Solidesulfovibrio fructosivorans JJ]: one gene and its partner. Each later gene encodes a partner of the first gene's protein in a complex. Links are inferred from orthologs where the notes say so. Each region holds a gene or a part of one and is shown on either strand. Other genes may lie near its edges.

The links.
Region 2: the proteins of DESFRDRAFT_RS17830 (region 1) and DESFRDRAFT_RS16100 are in contact, whole or in part, in a cryo-EM structure (PDB 9GE8), measured with the Escherichia coli proteins. The link is inferred for Solidesulfovibrio fructosivorans JJ] from one-to-one orthologs.

Annotation. Positions count from the first base shown.
Region 1 is NZ_AECZ01000037.1:7,541-16,962, reverse strand. The notes cover bases 3,519-6,303. They hold DESFRDRAFT_RS17830 (ABC transporter ATP-binding protein), read left to right. Parts: upstream 3,519-4,460; coding sequence 4,461-5,147; downstream 5,148-6,303. Other genes in these bases: rnhA (ribonuclease HI), read left to right, coding at 5,662-6,150; DESFRDRAFT_RS17825 (hypothetical protein), read left to right, coding at 5,148-5,669; DESFRDRAFT_RS17835 (arylesterase), read right to left, coding at 3,728-4,348; DESFRDRAFT_RS17840 (type III pantothenate kinase), read right to left, coding at 3,519-3,720. Outside these bases: bifunctional methylenetetrahydrofolate dehydrogenase/methenyltetrahydrofolate cyclohydrolase FolD, read right to left, coding at 1-386; eno (phosphopyruvate hydratase), read right to left, coding at 645-1,952; DESFRDRAFT_RS17845 (tetratricopeptide repeat protein), read right to left, coding at 2,142-2,873; more of DESFRDRAFT_RS17840, read right to left, coding at 2,914-3,518; DESFRDRAFT_RS17815 (SDR family NAD(P)-dependent oxidoreductase), read right to left, coding at 6,489-7,241; DESFRDRAFT_RS17810 (glycosyltransferase family protein), read right to left, coding at 7,459-8,463; DESFRDRAFT_RS17805 (rhamnosyltransferase WsaF family glycosyltransferase), read right to left, coding at 8,460-9,422.
Region 2 is NZ_AECZ01000028.1:14,688-24,457, reverse strand. The notes cover bases 2,497-5,629. They hold DESFRDRAFT_RS16100 (ABC transporter permease), read left to right. Parts: upstream 2,497-2,854; coding sequence 2,855-5,404; downstream 5,405-5,629. Other genes in these bases: DESFRDRAFT_RS16095 (RNA polymerase sigma factor), read right to left, coding at 5,428-5,629; DESFRDRAFT_RS16105 (HAMP domain-containing methyl-accepting chemotaxis protein), read right to left, coding at 2,497-2,655. In the rest of the region: DESFRDRAFT_RS16110 (aminotransferase class V-fold PLP-dependent enzyme), read right to left, coding at 1-393; more of DESFRDRAFT_RS16105, read right to left, coding at 628-2,496; more of DESFRDRAFT_RS16095, read right to left, coding at 5,630-5,994; DESFRDRAFT_RS16090 (shikimate kinase), read left to right, coding at 6,220-6,753; DESFRDRAFT_RS16085 (ATP-dependent 6-phosphofructokinase), read right to left, coding at 6,970-8,304; DESFRDRAFT_RS16080 (DUF2917 domain-containing protein), read right to left, coding at 8,401-8,763; DESFRDRAFT_RS16075 (aminotransferase-like domain-containing protein), read left to right, coding at 8,895-9,770.

The DNA of each region.
Region 1 (9,422 bases):
AGGCGGCCGACGTTTTCCGGGTGGAAGCCGTCCACGTCCTTTTTGGGGTTGACCAGGGACAGGCAGCGGCCCACGTCGAGTCCCCGGGGCAGGGGAAGCTGGAGCAGAATGCCGTCGATGTCGTCGCTGGCGCCCAGTTCCGTGATGAGCTTTTCCAGGGCGCACTGGCCGGTCGCGCCATCGAGGCGCCAGATGCGCGACACGATGCCCACTTCCTCGCAGGCTTTTTCCTTGTAGCGGACGTAGATCTGGGAGGCGGGGTCCTCGCCGACCAGGATGACGGCCAGATGGGGCGCCCGGCCGTATTCCCGGACAATGGCGTCCACATCGTCCTTGACCTTCTGGCGCAGCTCGGCCGCGACTTTTTTCCCGTCGATAAGCAGCATGGTGGGTCCTCCTTCGGAAGGCAGGAACCGGGGGGCAACCCCCTTTTGCAAAAGGGGGTTGCCCCCCGGACCCCTCCTCCCCGAAAACTCTTAGCTGGAGAGTCCGGTTGCCGTCCACTCCAATTGACGCGGCCTGGGCGTTGTCCGGCGAGGCAGAGCCTCGCCGGACAACGCCCAGGCCGCGCGAATGAGGGGTCCGGGGAGGCCATGCCTCCCCGGCGGGGTCGAGGGGCAGCGCCCCTCGCTCTTCGTTTTGTCTTACTCCGCTTCGTCGTCGGCGACCTCGTACCACTGGCCGGCCATGACCGGGCCGTAGAAGATGGCCATGTCCTCGAGCTCCTCTTCGATGCGCAGGAGCTGGTTGTACTTGGACAGGCGGTCGGAGCGCGACAGCGATCCGGACTTGATCTGGCCGGCGTTGACGGCCACGGCCAGGTCCGAAATGAAGCTGTCCTCGGTCTCGCCCGAGCGGTGGGAAACGACCGTGGTGTAAGCGGCCTGCTTGGCCATCTCGATGGTGTCCAGGGTCTCGGTCACGGTGCCGATCTGGTTGAGCTTGATGAGGATGGAGTTGGCCACGCCCTGGTCGATGCCCTCGGCCAGGATGTCGGGGTTGGTGACGAAGATGTCGTCGCCGACGAGCTGGATGCGTTCGCCGAGTTCCACGGTGAGCTTCTTCCAGCCGTCCCAGTCGCTCTCGGCCAGGCCGTCCTCGATGGAGATGATGGGGTAGCGGTCGACGAAGCCCGAGAGGTAGGCGACCATCTCGTCGGCGCTCATGGTGCGTTTTTCGCTGCCAAGGACGTACTTGCCGTTCTTGAAGAACTCGGAGGCGGCGGGGTCGATGGCCAGCGAAATCTCGTCGCCCGGGCGGTAGCCGGCTTCCTCGATGGCCTTGATGATGTACTTGAAGGCCTCGTCGTGGTCCTTGAGATTGGGGGCGAAGCCGCCCTCGTCACCCACGGTGGTCATGTGCCCGTCGGCGGCCAGGATGGTTTTCAGGGTGTGGAAGGTCTCGGCCCCCATGCGCAGGGCGTCGGCGAAGGTGCGCGCGCCGAGCGGCACGATCATGAATTCCTGGATGTCCAGGTTGTTGGGCGCGTGCATGCCGCCGTTGATGATGTTCATCATCGGCACGGGCAGCACCTTGGCGTTGACGCCGCCGAGATACTGGTACAGCGGCAGGCCGAGGAAGGAGGCGGCGGCGCGGGCGGTGGCCAGGGACACGCCGAGGATGGCGTTGGCGCCCAGGCGCGACTTGTTCTCCGTGCCGTCGGTGTCGATCATCAGGTTGTCGACGGCCACCTGCTGCAGGGCGTCCATGCCGATGACGGCCTCGGCCAGCTCGCCCTGGACGTTTTCCACGGCCTTGACGACGCCCTTGCCGCCATAACGGGAAGCGTCCTGGTCGCGCAGCTCCAGAGCCTCGCGCGAGCCGGTGGAGGCTCCGGAGGGTACGGCGGCCCGGCCGGAGGCGCCGGATTCCAGGGTGACTTCCACTTCGACGGTGGGATTGCCGCGGGAATCGAGGATTTCCCTGGCCCAGACGGCGGCAATAGTGCTCATGAGCGTCTCCTTGTTGGGTATGTTGGTGCGTTTGGTGCGGTGGAAAAGCGGGCCGGGCGGCCCGACACGTCAGCCTGTAACGCAATTCGCGGCGATTTATAACCCCCGCCGTCAAAGGGGGGTGCGGCCGGAAAGCAAGTCTTGGCGGGTCTTGGGGCGCCTGGCGGCGGGAGTGTCGCCGCAGCGACGTCAAATTGTGATGTCCGGAAAATCGCGGAGGTCGCCGCGCCGCTCCCGTCGCTTGAGATAACGCAGGAATTTTTTCGCCTCGACAAAGTCCGCGTCGATGCCCACGGCCTGGGTCAGCATGTCGCGGCAGGCGGCCAGATCGCCCTTTTCGTAGAGCACCCGGGCCAGGTTGAACATGATCCGTTCGTCCCGCGGCGCCAGCTCCAGGGCCTTTTGGTAGTAGGCGGCGGCGATGTCGTAGTTTTTCTGCTTGCGCAGGCGGATGCCGAAGGCGTTGATGGAGGCTTTCTGGCCATGGCCCTCCGGGTCGCCGGCTCCGGCCTGGCGCAGCACGGCCAGGGCGGTGGCGTCGTCGTCGGGCGCGCCGGCGGCGGCCAGCGCCACCAGGATGACCGTGAAAAGCGCCCGCTCGGGGTCGGGCAGGGCGTTTTGGTCCACCGCCGCGCCGGCGTCGCGCAAAAGCCGCGAAAGCACCAGGGCGGCCGGGGCCAGCCGTTCCTTGAAGATGAGCGGGGCCGGCAGGAAGTGGGCCAGGAATTCCTCCGCGGTGACGGTTTTTTGCAACGGCATGGGCAGGGTCTTGTCGTCCAGGGGAAAGATGAGGATACGGGCCGCGTCCAGGCGCATGGCCAGCCAGTTGATGCGCTGGGTGAAGTCGCGGGTGGCGGCCCCGGCCTTGCCCATCCGTTCGAGCTTTTGCGATTGGTAGCAACCGAGAATTTCCGGCAGCATGGATCGGTCCCCCGGAGCCGGCGGCATGGATGCCCGGCGCCTACGGTAGGCGTTTGTCGCGCCTGGCCCGGTCCAGGTCCCGGCCGAGCCAGAGTTGGCGCAATCCTTCGAGCAACAGTTCCGGGCGCACGTCGCGGATGGCCGGGCAGATGGGGGCGAGCTTCTCGGCGAAACCGCCGGTGGCGATGACGTGGGTCTCGCCGCCCAGATGGGCCATCAGGCGGGCGGTGATGCCCGAAACCATGTCGGCAAAGCCGAACACAAATCCCTGGTTGATGCAATCGGTGGTGGAGCGGCCGATGGAAAGCGCGCCGTCGCCCGGATCGAGGGCCACATGCGGCAGTTTGGCCGTCTTGCTGACGAGGCCGGAAAGCGAGGTGCGCATGCCGGGGCAGATGAGCCCGCCGAGAAAGGCGTCGTCCCGCACGCAGTCGAAGTTGGTGGCCGTGCCGAAGTCGACCACGATGACCGAGGGCGCGGAAACGGCCAGCCGGCCGGCATAGGCCGTGACGAGACGGTCCGCGCCGACTTCGTGGGGCCGGCCGTAGAGGTTTTTGAGCGGCACCGGGATGTCGACGGACACGAAGCGCAGCCGGGCCCCGATGTAGCGCGAGACGGCCTGGGCGAGAATGGGGTTCAGCGGCGGCACCACGCTCGAGGCCACGGCCGTTTCCACGTCGGCCGGCCGCACGCCGTGGATGGAAAGGGCTGTGACCAGGGAAAGCCCCAGGCTGTCCGGAGTGGCCGAATGGTCGGTCGGCAGGGCGAACGACGGCCCCAGCCCCGAACGTTCGGCCAAGCCGAACTTGATGTTGGTGTTGCCGGCGTCGATGAGCAGGGCGGGCATGGCGCGGCTACGGGTTCGCGTCGGCCCGGGCCGCCTTGGCGGCCTTGGCTACGCTGACGCGTTTGAGGAAGGTTTCGACGTCGGGCAGGATGCGCTCCACGATGACGTCCACGCCTTTGGCTGTCGGGTGCAGGCCGTCGGCCAGGGTCAGGCCGTAATGGCCGGTGACGCCGTCCAGGAAAAAGGGATAGAGCACGGCGTCGTATTTTTGGGCCAGCGCCGGATAGACGGCGTCGAAGGCGGCGGCGTAGTCCGCGCCGTAGTTTTTGGCCGAGCGCATGCCGCAAAGGAGCACCGGGATGCCGGCCTTGGCCAGCCGGGCCAGGATGGTGTTCAGGTTCGCCTTGGCCGCCTCGGGATCCTGGCCGCGCAGCATGTCGTTGGCCCCGAGTTCGAGGATGACGCCGTCGGGCGTTGTTCGCATGACGCCCTCCAGGCGGGCCAGGCCGCCGATGGTGGTGTCGCCCGAGACGCCGTAATTATCGATGACGACGTTGTGGCCCTTGGCCTTAAGCGCCGCCTGGAGTTTGGCCGGAAAGGCGTCGTCGGCGGGCAGGCCGTAGCCGGCGGTCAGGCTGTCGCCAAGGGCGGCCAGACGGATGTCGGCGGCCGTGGCGGAAGACGTCATAAGCCCTCCGAGAAGCAGGCAGACCGCGAGCGCAAAGGCGGCCGCGACCCCGAATTGTCTTTTCCGGGCAAGCTGGTATGTACGTTCGGCGACGAAGGAAGGAGCGTTTCGCATGGGTGGTCCGGCTGAAAAGATGATTGCGCTGTCCGATGTGCGCCTGACGTTACAAAGCCGGGCCGGCCGGGTCAACATCCTGCGCGGCGTGGATCTGACCGCCGCTTCGGGCGAGCGGTTGGCCGTCATGGGACCTTCGGGCGCGGGCAAAACTTCGCTTTTGATGCTCCTGGCCGGGCTGGAGCGGGCCACGTCGGGCTCGGTGCGCGTGGCCGGGCACGATCTTTCGGCCATGGACGAGGACGCGCTCGCCGCTTTTCGCCGGGAAAACGTGGGCATCGTCTTTCAAGGTTTTCATCTCGTGCCGGCCATGACGGCCCTGGAAAACGCGGCCTTGCCTCTTGATTTCGCCGGCCGTCGCGACGCTCTCGACCGGGCCCGGGAGGCGCTGGCGGACGTGGGGCTGTCCGACCGGCTGGACCACTTTCCGGCCGAGCTTTCCGGCGGCGAACAGCAGCGGGTGGCCTTGGCCCGCGCCTTGGCCCCACGGCCGCGACTGCTCCTTGCCGACGAGCCCACGGGCAACCTCGACAGCGAAACGGGGCGGCGGGTGATGGACCTGCTTTTTTCCCTGGCCGCCGGCACGACGCTGGTGCTCGTCACCCACGATCCGGGGCTGGCCGCGCGTTGCGGCCGGGTGGCGAGGCTGCGCGACGGACGCATGACAGACGGGGCGGCGGCCTAAGTGAAACGGCTTTTTTTCTCCCCGCGCGGGCACAGCCCCCTGGAGCGCCTGGTCCGGGCGCTGCTGCTCGGCGGGGTATTCGCCCTGGCCATCGTGGCCTATCAAAAACATTTCGACCACGTGATCGAACAGGCCGAGGCCGAGGGGACCATTGCCGATCCCGGCCATATCCTGACCGGGGAGGACCGGGCGCAGGTCCTCGGCGCGGCCCAGGATCTGCGCCGGCGCTACGGCCTGGACCTGCGCCTGCGGCTCGGCGGAACGCCCAAACCGCCGTCCCCGGACGATCCCGGGACCGTCTGGGTTTACCTCGACCCCGAGTGCCGGAATAGCCGGGTGGTCGCGCCGGCCCTGGTCGCTTCCGCCCTGCCGGAGAGCCTCTTGAACGATCTGGGCGGCGGGCATATGGACGCGGCCTGCCGGGAAGGACGCTCCCGCGAAGGCGTGCTCGGCGCGCTCGGAGTTTTTATCGACGCCCTCGGCCACGCGGCGGGCCGAGGCAAAGGAGTACAGCATGAATGAAGAAGCGAAAACGCCGCGCCAGGCGGTGACCATCCACACCGACGGGGCCTGCCTGGGCAATCCCGGCCCCGGCGGCTACAGCGCCATCTGGGAGATCGACGGCGAACGCGTCGAACTGTGCGGCGGGCGCAAGCTCACCACCAATAACCGCATGGAACTTTTAGCCGCCATCGAGGCGCTGGAAGCCCTGGAAAGCCCGACCGACGTCACGCTCATCACCGACTCGCGCTACGTCCACGACGCCATCGAAAAGCGCTGGCTGGCCGGCTGGCAAAAACGCGGCTGGGTCAACGCCGAAAAAAAGCCGGTCAAAAACCAGGACCTCTGGCGTCGCCTCATCCCGCTGCTCAAAATCCACAATATCAAATTCCACTGGGTGCGCGGCCATACCGGCAACCCGGACAACGAACGCTGCGACGTGCTGGCCAAAAAAGCCGCCAATTCCAGAGATCTGCCCGTTGATGAAGGGTATCCGGGATAGAGGGGATGAACCGGGGGAGGGAACCCCACCCTCCCGAAAAACCTTCAAAAGGGTGAGTAGAGACCTTTTGCAAGGCATCGAAAACTAAAACTCGTATCGTTTCGCCCCGCAGGGGCGACGGCGTGGTGGAGGCGGGATTTGTCCGGGACGAGCTTGTCGCGAAGCGACATGCACCGTCCCGGCAAATCCCGCCTCCATCTTCACCCCTCCGATTTCCCGCCAGCCAATCCCCCCTCGCCCGACCAGAGCCGGGAAGGGGGGACCGGGGGGCGCGCCCGCCCCCCGGCGGGGTCCGGGGCAGCGCCCCGTTCCTGCCTCTCTCGCTTTCGCGCTCCCGCCTATAGAAACATCCCGCCCGAGATTTCGATGCGCTGGCCGGTGATCCAGCCGGCCCCGTCGTCGAGCAGCATTGCCAGGGCCGCGCCGATGTCGTCGGCCTCGCCGACGCGTCCGAGAGCGGTCTGGGAGGCGATGAAGGCGTTGACGTTGGGGTTGTCGCGCACGGCGCCGCCGCCGAAATCCGTGGCGATGGCTCCCGGAGCGATGGCGTTGACGGTGATGTGGCGCGGTCCGAGTTCCTTGGCCATGTAGCGGGTGAGTACCTCGATGCCGCCCTTGGCGGCGGAGTAGGCCGCGTAGCCGGGCAGGGAGAACCGGGCCAGGCCGGTGGAGACGTTGACGATGCGTCCGCCGTCGCGAAGCAGCGGCAACAGGCGCTGGGAGAGGAAGAACGCCGCCTTGAGGTGGACGTTTATCATCTGATCGAACTGGTCTTCGGTGGTTTCCGCAAACGGGGCTTCGACGCCGTAGCCGGCGTTGTTGACCAGGAAGTCGAAGTCCTTGCGTCCCCAGGTCTTTTCCAGGGTTTCGCCGAGGGCGTCGGCGAAGGCGGGGAAGGTGTCGGCCCGGGAGACGTCGAGGGGCAGGATGGCGGCCTTGCGTCCGCGTTCCCGGATGGTGGCGGCCACGGCGTCGGCTTCGGCCCCCTTGTGCAGGTAGGTCAGGACGATATCGTGCCCTTTTTCAGCCAGATGCAGGCACATGCTTTTACCGAGTCCCCGGCTGCCGCCGGTCACAAGCGCGATTTTCATAAGCGCCTCCTTGTTTGGATCTGTCGTGATGCACTTTCCTGGGGCCCCGACGGATTATGCCCCTAATCGCTTGTCCGATTTCCCAAAACGCGTCTGACCAATCCCGTCCCCACCCGACCAAAGCCGAGAAGGGGGGACCGGGGGGCATCAAGCCCCCTGGCGAAGGGGTGCAGGGGAGGCGGAGCCTCCCCGCGTTCCCCCCCCCCGCGTCACCGCCCTAGTGCCGGCCGCCCTTGGCCGCGTCCAGATAGATCCTCGCCGCCGGCGTGCCGGAAAGGGCCTCGGCCCAGTGGAGGTAGAGCGGGCGCAGGGAGCGGCCGTGCACCACGTCCGTCGTGGCGAGACGGCCGGCGACAAGGGCGTCCAGGGGCTGGGCCGCGAACCAGTCGGCAAAGGCCCGGGCGCGGTGCTCGGCCCGATGGCCGGCGTCGATTTTGGCCAGGCCCGAGGCGGCCACGCGGCGGCGGCGCGCCGGATCGGCCAGCAGACTGTCGACGAGGGCGCACAATCCTTCGAAATCCTCCTGGTCGTAGAGGAAGTAATCCTCCCCGTCGGTGAAAAGCGTATCCTGGCCGTGGCCGATGCGCGGCGTCACCAACGCGCAGCCGCAGCCGAGCGCCTCGAACAGGCGGTAATTCATGTCGCCGCCTTCGGCGATATTGAGCACCAGCCGGGCTGTGGGGAAAATGGCCCGGAAATCGCCCGTGCGCGAGGCGAAACCCGCAAAGCGCTGCCGCAATCGGGCCAGCAGGGCGCTTCGAAACGGGGTGAGCGCCGGGTCGTCCTTGCCCACGAACACCATGTCCAGGGTCTTGGCCGCCTCGCGGGGGACGTCGGCCGGCGCGGCGAAAGGCGGGGACCACAACAGCCGCGAGGCGTCGAGACGGCCGGCGGCGAAGCGCGGCAGATGGTCGCCGAGGCTCACGCAGCACAGGTCGAAAGCCTGGGCGTAGAGCGGATACCAGGAGTGGATGTGGGAATCGATGCAGTGAAAGACCGTGGGACAGGGATAGGACTCGAGGCCCAGCAGAAACGGCGCGCTGCTCTTGTCGCCATAGACCAGGGCGTCGGGCGCGAAGCCGAAAAACGCGGTCAGGTCGTCCCAGGTGAAAAAGCGTTCCCCCGCCACCGGCCGGGCCTGGACCTCCCAGCCGTGGGGCGCGAGACACGGCCCCAGGGAGGCGGCGAACAGGCCGTTGGCCAGCCAGGCCAGGCGCTTCACGGCGCGGCCTCCCCTCCGCCAAGCACGGGCAGACCGGCCCGGTGGAAATTGGCGCTCCAGTCGAGCGGGCTGACCGATTTCGGAAAGACGATCGGCGTTTCCCGTCCGGCGCGCGCCCTGGCCGCCTCGATGGCCTGGGCCAGCATCTCCGCCGCTCCCTTCGGATCGGTCGGGTCGATGTTGCGGATGCGGGGGTGTTCCCGGGACAGGTCCTTGGCCGGCGGGTAGGCGTTGGTGAGCGTTTCCAGGCCGAAGCAGGCCATTTCGAGGGGCGGATAGGACGGGTGGGGCGAGGCCATAAGCGCCATGCCGACATGGCTTTGGAGCAGGGCGGCGGCGTAGTCGGCCATGGTGAGGGTGCCGAGGCTTGTCAGCACCGTGCCGTGGCCGAAATCCACATCCTCGTGGGGCGTGCCGGCGCTTACGAAGGCGACATCCCGGCCCTGGCTTTCCCCATAGGCCTCGGCATAGGCGGCGATGACGGCCATAAGCGCCGGGAAGCAGTTGCGGTGGTGTCCGGGCCGGCCGTAGACGAGCACGTTTATGCGTTCGCCCTGTCTTGCGGGAATAGCGCCGCCAAGGCCGCCGAGCACGGCGCGCAGGAGCGGGTCCAGGGAGGGCCTGACCACGACGGGGTTGTCAAAGGCGTAGTTTCTGGCGGCGAAAAAGCGGTACAGCTCGCGGGAATGGAAGACGGCCTGGCAATATTCCCCATGGCGGTAGGTCCCCTCCGCGGCCAGGTGCTTGAGCCCCATGGGATAAAAGCCCGGCTCCCAGTCCAGGATGAAATAGTAGAAGGGGATGGGGGGCATGCCGGCGGCGGCGAAAAGCGCGGCCGCCCGCTCCCAGACGAGCACCGTGCGCCAGTTGGGGCAAAGGAGCACGTCGGCCGGGTGAAAGACGATTTCCGCGCCGTCATGGAGGGATACGGTCTCGACGACTTCCCCGGGCCGGCGCAG
Region 2 (9,770 bases), on another replicon or contig:
GTCGTGCTTGGGCAGTTCCACGACGCCCACGCCGTGATCGGCCAGATTGTCGAAGGGAAAGCGCACGGTGGGAAAATCCGGCCAGGTCACGGCCACCTTGTCCCCCGGCTTCCAGTCGAGGCCGCCGGCCACGAGCGACAACCCGTGGGAGGTGTTACCGGTAAAGGCCACCCGGTCGGGCGTGGTCCGAAGGAGCCGCGCCGCCCCTTCCCTGGCCGCGGCCACAGCCGCCTGCCAACGGAAATAATCGGCCGAGCCCCGCCGCCACCGGTCCTCGTACACGGCCTGTCCGGCGGCGCAGGCGCGCCCGGGCAGAGGCGAGACGGCCGCATGGTTGAAATAGACCGCTTCGGCCACAACCGGAAACTCCTCACGCAACCGGGCCTGATCCATGACGCCTCCTTGAAACAAAAAAAGGAAAGAGCATGCGAAAGGGGAAACCCTTTAAAAAGGGTTCTCCCCTCTGCGCTCTCCCCTTCCTAAATTCCTTCATTCTTGCGGCGCGGTACTCAATTAAACCGCCAACCACAATAAAAAAAATGAAATAGCGGCAGGTTACTATGAAAAGTCTTTGAAAAGGGGTTTGGGGGAAACCTTTCTGAAGAAAGGTTTCCCCCAGCTTCTTCCCTAAAAACGCTCGAAATCGTCGTCCTTGTCGTCGAGGTCGATGCCGACGCCGCCCGAGGCCTTCTTGGCGCCGGCTGCGGGCGCCGGCTTCTTGGCGGCCGATCGGTGGGCGGCGGGCAGCGCCTTGACCGTCCGGACCTGCCGGCGTCCCGTGCCGTCCACCCGGAAGAAGGCCATGGTGCTTTGGAGCTGCTCGGCCTGGCTCGAAAGCTCTTCGGAGGTGGAGGCCATCTCCTCGGAGGCCGAGGCGTTTTGCTGCACCACTTGGTCGAGCTGCTGGATGGCCTTGTTGATCTGGTCGGCCCCGGAGTTCTGTTCCTGGCTGGCGGCGGCGATTTCCTGCACAAGGTCGGCCGTGCGCTGGATGTCGGGCACCATCTTGGTCAGCATGGAGCCGGCCTGTTCGGCCACCTGGACGCTGGAAGAGGACAGCTCGGAGATTTCGGCCGCGGCCGAGCCGCTGCGTTCGGCGAGTTTTCTCACCTCGGCCGCCACCACGGCGAAGCCCTTGCCGTGTTCGCCGGCCCTTGCGGCCTCGATGGCGGCGTTTAAGGCCAGCAGGTTGGTCTGGCGGGCGATCTCCTCGATGATGGAGATCTTTTCGGCAATGTTTTTCATGGCCGCCACGGCCGAGATAACGGCCTCGCCGCCCTCACGGGCGTCCTGGGCCGCCTTGACCGCGATGGACTGGGTCTGCTGGGCGTTTTCGGCGTTCTGCTTGATGTTGGAACTCATCTGTTCCATGGACGAGGAGATCTCCTCGACGCTGGCCGCCTGTTCCGTGGCGCCCTGGGACATGCTCTGGGCCGAGGCGGAAAGCTCCTCCGACCCGGAGGCCACATTTTCCGAAGCCGACTGCACCTCGGCCACCACTTCGCGCAATTTGCTCACCATCTCGTTGAGCGAGGCGGCCAGAATGCCGATTTCGTCCTTCTGGTCGATGTCGAGCAGGCGGGTGAAGTCCCCCTGGGCCATGGCCTTGGCGAAATCCACGCCCTTGACCACCGGGCCGGTGATGGCCTTGGTCAGGAAAATGGCGATGAGAATGCCGAGCACAAGCGCCACGGCCAATCCGCCGAGCATGATCGTGGAGGCGGTGGACAGGCTGGCGACAGCCTCGTTGGCGATATGCTGGGTAGCGTCGAGGGCCGCCTTGGCCGTTGTCACGGCCGCTTCCTGCACGGCGTTGCCGGCTTCGAGGCGCTTGACGGCCAGCTCCTGCAACACCTTGTAGATATCCAGAAAATCGCTGAGCGCCTGCCGGTATTTCGCGGAAGCGTCCTTGATGGCCGCCAGTTGCCGCAGGTTGGCGTCTGCGCGGGTCTTGGCCCGAAGCGTTTCGACGGCCTGATCGAGGGGCGTAAATCCTTTGATGGCGTCGTCGATGAAGCGCGGCTCCCGGTAGAGCTGGCCCCGGTAGTTGTTGACCCGGATGGCCGTGACCTGGGTAAGAATGCCGTCGATGCCGGCCACCTTGTTGGCGCGGTCGCGCAGGGCATCGGCGGGCATTCCCCGGGCGATCTCGTCAAGCAGCGCCTTGGCCTGGCTCTCCTGATAGGCTCCGGTATTGCGCACGAACTCGCCGGCCGCCGCATCCAGGTTGCGCCGCACCCCGGCCAACGCCTCCAGGCGCGACGACGTGTCCGTAATGAGTTTTTCGTATTCCGCCACCTTGACCTGGGCCTTGCCCACGTCCTCGCGCAGCTTGGTCAGGTCCGGGTACTTCTCCGAATGCGCTTTGGCCTCGGCCAGCGCGCGCTTCAATTCGGCGAAACTGCGCAGGCCGGCGTCGAGATCCTTTTTATCCTCACTATATCCGTACGCACGGATATCCAACATCACCTGCGCGGCGGCCCGTTCGAGCTGGTTGGCGATGGCGACTTCCGGGACATATTCCTGGGCCAGCCGCGTGGACTGTTTTTCGACACTGTTCATGTTGACCACGGCCATGCCGCCGAGCACGCAGGCAATGAGGATCAACAGTCCGAAGCCGATGGTGATCTTGACGCCAAGTTTCATGTTTTTCACGATCATTCCCCCGATGCTTGCGTTTCCCGAATCCCCGACGGACATGAACCGCGCCTCCCTTCAACGGGCGCGGGCGCTGTGAACCGCGCATCTTCAGTATTTGTCTTATTTCGTTGCTTGTTGCAATGCCAATCGCATCTTTTTCGAAGCTGTGGACCACCTCCGCAATTTGCCGTACTGTTCCAAATAGGACTGAGATATGCGTTTTCCCAAAGAGATAGGGCTGGCCTTTCGTCTGGCGGGACGGGAATTGCGGGCCGGTTTCCGGGGATTCGGCATTTTTCTGGCCTGTCTGGCCCTGGGTGTCGCCGCCGTGGCCGGGGTCAAAAGCCTGGCCGCCTCCTACCAGGCCGGGCTGGCCGAGGACGCGGCGTCGCTTCTGGGCGGCGACCTGGAAGCGGCCCTGTCCCAACGGCCGGCGACCGCCGAAGAGCGGGCCGCGCTTTCCCGGCTGGGACGCGTCTCCCACCTCGTGTCCATGCAGATCATGGCCCGGCGCGAGACGGCGGCCGGCCCGGCCGCCCGGACGCTCGCCACCCTGCGGGCCGTGGACGGGGCGTATCCGCTCTATGGGAGCGTGGAATTGCGCCCGCCCATGCCCCTGGCCTCGGCCTTGGCCGTACGCGACGGGCGGCCCGGCGCGGTCGTCGCGCCGGAACTGCTCTCACGCCTTCGCCTCAAAGTCGGGGACACGATCCTTGTGGCCGATGCGGCCTATGCCGTGCGGGCCGTGCTCGAACGCACGCCCGACGCCGCCGGCGGCCTGACCGCCCTGGGGCCGCCCCTGCTCGTGGCCGCGTCCAGCCTGCATGCCGCCGGCCTGGACGGCCCGGGAAGCCTCACCCGCCACTTTTACCGCCTCCGTCTCCCGGCCGGGGAATCCGCCAAAAGCGCCATGGCCGCCCTGCGCCGGGAATTCCCCATGGCCGGTTGGCGGCTGCGCGACGCCGCCGCGGCCCAGCCCGGGCTCACGCGCTTCATGGACCGGCTGGCCGCCGTCACCGCCCTGGTCGGCCTGGCCGCGCTGCTTTTGGGCGGCATCGGCATCTCCCAGGCCGTCTCCGGCTATCTCGACGGCCGCACGGCCTCCATCGCGGCCATGAAATGCCTGGGCGCGCCCCGCCGTCTGGTCGTGACCACCTATCTGCTCGTGATCGCGGGGCAAGCCGCCTGCGGCATCGCCGTGGGCCTGCTTGTCGGGGCCCTGGTTCCGGTCGCGCTCGGCCCGCTGCTCGGCGCGCTCGTGCCCGTGCGCTTTCCGCCCGGCCCCTATCCCGGCGCGCTGGCCCTGGCCGGAGGCTGCGGAGCGCTGACCGCCCTGGCCTTTTCCCTGCCCCAGCTGGCCGCCGCCGGCCGCGTGCCGCCCCTGCTCCTTTTTCGCGGCTACGACGCCCCGGACCGCCCGCGCCTCGGACTCACCGCCCGTCTGCCGGGCCTTTTGTGCCTGGCCGGGCTTTTCGCCCTGGCCGTCGTGTCCACCCCGGACCGGCGGCTGGGGCTCGGGTTCGTCGTGGCGGCCGTGGCGGCAACGGCCCTGTTCTGGCTTTTCGCCGGACTGGCGGTCTTTCTGGCCGGACGCATCCCGCGCCGCCCCGGAATCCGGGGACTGGCCCTTCGCGCCATATCCCGGCCGGACAACCAGGTGGGCCGGGTGCTGGCGGCGCTCGGACTCGGTCTTTCCACCCTGTGCGCCATGATTCTGGTGGAAGCCAATTTTCGCGCCGCCTTCACCGAAGACATTCCCCGCACGGCCCCGGCCTTTTTCTTCGTGGACATCCAGCCGGACCAGCTGCCGTCGTTTTTGCAAACAGCCCGGTCCGTGCCGGGCGTCAGCCGCGTCGAGACCTCGCCCATGGCCCGGGGACGCATCGCCGAACTGCGCGGCGCGCCCGTGGCCGAGGCCCGCGTGGACCCGGACGCCCGCTGGGCGGTGCAGGGCGATCGCGGACTCACCTATGCCGCGACCATGCCCGAGGGCACGCGCATCGTGGCCGGGAGCTGGTGGCCAAAGGACTATGCCGGGCCGCCGCTCGTGTCGGTGGATGAAAAAATCGCCGCCGGGCTGGGGCTTTCCCTGGGCGACACGGTGACCGTCAACGCGCTCGGCCGCGAGATCACGGCCACGGTGGCGAGCCTGCGACGCATCAACTGGCTGTCGCTCGGCATCAACTATGTCTTCGTCTTCTCGCCCGGGGCGCTCGACGGCATTCCCATGACCTGGCTGGCCACAGCCTATGTGGACAACAAGGCTTCCGGCGATCCGGCCGAGGCGCTTTTCAATGCCGTGACCGGGCGCTTCGCCAACGTGACCGCCATCGGCACCGGCGACGCCTTAAACGCGGTGCTGGGCGTGGCGGACAAGGTCGCGGCCGCCGTGACCGTCGCGGCCGGAACCACCTTATGCATCGGCATGCTGGTGCTGTTGCAGACCATGGCCGTGGGCATGCGGCGCAAAACCTACGAAGCGGCCATCTACAAGGCCTGCGGCGCGAAGCGGCGGGATATTCTGGCGGTCTTTCTGGGGGAAAACGCCCTGCTCGGGACGTTGGCCGGGTGCATGGCCCTGGCGATCGGCGGCGGACTGGCCTGGGCTTTTGTGGCCTTTTTCATGGACCTGCCGTTTCGCTTCTTCGCCGTGCCGGCGCTCCTGACGGTCGCCACGGCGGCGGGAGTCACGCTGACCCTCGGCATGGCCGGCCTGTGGCGCGCCCTGGCGGGCAAGGCCTGGCCGTATCTGCGCAACGAATGATCGGTCGGCCGCGCCCCGGCCGCTCAATCATGTTCCTTCTCTTCCAGGTAGGCCTTGAGCTTGCGCCGGGCGCGAAAGGCCCGAACCTTGACGTTGACCTGGGTCATGCCGGTCATGCCCGCCACTTCTTCCACGCTTTTTCCCTCGAGTCCCAAAAGCGCCACCAGCAGCCGGTCCTTGGGACCAAGCACGGCCATGGCCGCCTTGAGCCGACGCCTTGCGTCGCGGGCCTCGATCCTGGCCTGGTCGCGCTCGTCGGGCAGCGATTCCTCGATCCCGGCCACCATATCCACGTCGGATTTGCGCCGCCGCAACCAGTCGATGCAGGTGTTGGCTGCGATACGGTGCAGCCAGCCGCGAAAAACCGCTCCGTTGCGCAGCGTTCCCAGATTCAGGTAGGCTTTGACGAAGATCTCCTGGGCAAGATCCTCCATGCCGTCGGGGTCGTCGCAAAAGCGCGAGACGAGATGCAGGACGCCGGGCTGGTGCCGGGACACCAGGACCGCGAACGCCCGCTGATCCCCTTGGGCGGCGGCGGCGGCCAGGGAGCCGTCGTCGATCCCCTCGAGTTTCGTCAGAAATTGTCCCATGCCCGCCAGCCGTCAGCACGACCGGCTGTGGGCCGAGGCCGCACCCGTCACCCCGTCCATGCCGCAAGTCCCTCCTCGATGGCGCGGACAGAAGCCCGCACTGCCGTCTTTGGCGCGGCAAAGAGGCCTTCGGTTACACCCCGGCTCGACAGAAAGGCCCCGGAACGCTATTTCCCGGGCGCGGCGGACCATTTTTCCCGCCAGCATCCTTCACGGAGGCCGCCAATGCCCCTTGCCGACGACCGCAACATCTACCTCATCGGCCCCCGGGCCTCGGGCAAAACCACCCTGGGCAAACGCCTGGCCGAACGCCTCGAACGGCCGTTTACCGACCTCGACGCGGCATTTTGCGAAAAATACGGGGAAACCATCGCCGACATGGTCGGCCGCGACGGCTGGGACGCCTTCCGCAAGGCCGAAGCCGCCATCCTGGCCGAAACCGCCGGGCAAACGGGACAGGTGGTGGCCACGGGCGGCGGCGTCGTCCTGCTGCCGGAAAACCGCGACCTGCTGGGCAAGGGGCTGGTCTTCTACCTCCAGGCAGATCCGGAGCGCCTGGCCGAACGGCTCATGGCCGACTTAAACGAGGAACAACGCCCCAAATTGACGCAGCTCGGGCTGCGCGAGGAAATCACCGCCACCCTGGCCGAACGCGAACCGCTCTACCTGGCCTGCGCCCACGCCAGCCTGCCCGAACGCCCCGTGGACGAGCTCCTCGAATTCGCCCTGCGCGCCCTAACGGCCTGGGAGAGGGAATAGGGGATAGGGGGAGAGGAAAGAGACTTCCCGGGGGGACCCTTTTCTGAAGAAAAGGGTCCCCCCGGACCCCCCCTCCAAAAGACTTTTAATAGTTACAGACAATTACCGTCACAGCGTCTGTAACCGTTGAAAGTTTTTGGGAGGGGAGAGCGCGAGAGGGGAACCCTTTTTTCAAAAAGGGTTCCCCTCTCGCACACTCTTCTCTCTTCCCCCCAATTACCTGGCGCAGAAAATGGCGGGGTCGTCGATGAAGGGCGTCACCGTGTACTGGCCTGTGGATTCGATCACCGAGCGCCAGTAGTCCGAGGCGATGTTGAGCTTCTTGCGCCGCAGCGTCACGAGGTCGAGGGGCAGGTGGACGTAGCGGCCGTAGAGCTTGGACACCACCATCCCCGTCTTGCCGGCCATGGCCGCGTGCACCGCGTTTTGCCCCAGAAAGCCGCAGTAGACCCGGTCGTTGGCATTGGCCGGGACCGACCGGACGATATAGCTCGGGTCGATGAATTTGAGCGTCATGGGGATGTCGCGGTCGCGGAAATACGACTCGATCCTGCCGGAAAGGAATTCGGCGATGTCGCCGAGCACCGGGTTGCCCGAGGCGTCACGCAGCCCCGTGTCCGGGAGCAGGTCCTGCCCGGCGCCCTCGGCCACGACGATCACGGCGTGACCGCGCCGGGCCAGACGACTCTCCAGGGACGGCAAGAGCCCATGCTCCCCCTCCAGGGCAAAGGGGTATTCCGGCACCAGCACGTAGTTGACTTCCTTGAGCGCGAGCGTCGCCTGGGCGGCGATAAACCCGGATTCCCGGCCCATGAGCTTGACCAGGCCCACGCCGTTTAGGGCTCCGATGGCCTCGGTATGGGCGCAACGGATGGCCTTGGCGGCCTTCTCCACGGCCGTGTCGAAGCCGAAGGACTGGGTGACGAGGTTGATGTCGTTGTCGATGGTCTTGGGCACGCCGATGATGCTGATTTTCGAACCGCGCCGGCTGATTTCCTCCTGGATGCGCCGGGCCGCCTTCATGGACCCGTCGCCGCCGATGACGAAAAGCATGGCGATGTTGAGGCGCTCCAGGGCGTCGGCGATATCCTCGGGACGCTGGGGGCCTCGGCTCGAGCCCAGGGTGGTGCCGCCGAACTGGTGGATGTCGGCCACGTTGGCCGAAGTCAGTTCCACGGGCTCGTGGCCGTAGGATTCGATGAAGCCTTGCAGGCCGAAACGGATGCCGAGCACGCCGGCCACGTGGTAGTTGTGGTGGGCCTCCATGACGATGGCCCGGATGACGTCGTTTAAGCCCGGGCACAGTCCGCCGCAGGTGACGATGGCCGCCTTGACCTTGGACGAATCATAATAAATGCGGCTGCGCGGCCCGGCCAGCTCGAAATCGGCGAAGCACGGCCCCGAGCCCGAGCCGAATTCGCTGGCGTCGAGCTCCATCCTGGCGCGGCTGTCGTCGGCGAAGCGGCAATAAGGCAGCGGCGAAGGAATCTTGGCCGGCCCGAGAACCGGAATGGACGTGTCGATGGGGGCGATCGGACAGCTTTCTTCCATGCGGCAGGCTCCTTGCTGTCCTGGCGATAGCAGGTTGCGCCAAGCCCGGCAACACGATCCGGCGGCAACCGCGTTGCGCCTCGCCGACGAAAGGCGTCAGTCCCAGCACACCCGCACTTCCGACGCGTCGCCCCGCCCGGAAACCACCACCTTGCCGCCCCGGGAATAGCTCGCCCGCTGCCCTGGGGTCAGCACCCTGTCCCGGCCGTCGCCCGCCGCCGTCACCCAGACCGCGCCGCGCCGGCATTCCACCCGGCAAAACCGCGTGCCCGAGAGGCTCAGATATTTGCCCTGGCCCAGGCGTGCGGTGAGCTGCCGCCCCGGCGTGAAAAGCCGTTCCCCGGCCTCGGCCGCCACCCGCACGAACCGGTTGTCCCGAAAGCGGGAAATCCAGGCGTCCAAAAGCCCCGGTCGGGCCGCCGCAAGCTGTCTGTCTTCCTTGATGCGATCCGCGAACATGGCGTCCTCCTCAGGTTAGACCCGGCGGAACCGCCGCCGGCGCCCTTCCCTTAGACCAGAACGTCTGTTACCATGACAGATACAGTTCAAAGAAAAAATAGGCATAACAGATCACAAAAAAAGGAAACGCCATGCCCCTGCCCCAGACCGACGACGGCATCTTCCGCTACGTCAGCGTGGAGCGCCATATCCTGGAGCGCATCGAATCCGGGGAGCTGCTCCCCGGCGAACGCATTCCGTCCCTGCGCGCCCTGGGGACCCGACTTGGCGTCAGCGTGTCCACGGTCAACCAGGCCTACATGGCCCTCGAACGACGCGGCGTGGTGGAGGCACGGCCCAAATCGGGATTCTTCGTGCGCTCCCGGCCGGACCGCCCGCCCGCTCCCCGGCCGTCGCGCCTGCCGGCCAAGCCGCCCACGGCCATCAACCGGGGAGCGCTCATCCGGGAGGTGCTCGGCGGCATGGGCCGGCGCGACATGGTGCCCCTCAATGTGGCCCAGACCGACGAATCGCTTTTGCCCACGCGCCAGCTGTCCCGGCTTCTGGCCAAGGTGGCGACGGCCGGCGGCGAGTCGGTGGTGGGCTACGAGGGCGTGTTCGGGAATCTGGGACTTCGCCGCCAGATCGCCTGGCGTCTGGTCGAGGCCGGCATCGAGGCGCGGCCCGAGGACATCATGATCACCTCCGGGGCCATGGAGGCGCTGTACATCGCCCTGCGCTCGGTCACCCGGCCGGGCGACAACGTGGCCATCGCCGCCCCCTCCTATTACTGCTTCCTCCAGTTGCTGGAGAATTTCGGCCTGCGGGCCGTGGAGCTGCCCTCCCATCCCGACGGCGGCGTGCGCCCGGCCGACCTGGCCGCGGCGCTGGACCGCTTCGACATCAAGGTCGTGATCCTCACCCCCAATTTCAACAATCCCGACGGCGCGCGCATCCCCGACCCGGCCAAGGCCGAAATGACGGCCATGCTCACCGCCCGGGGGGTGCCGGTCATCGAGGACGACGTC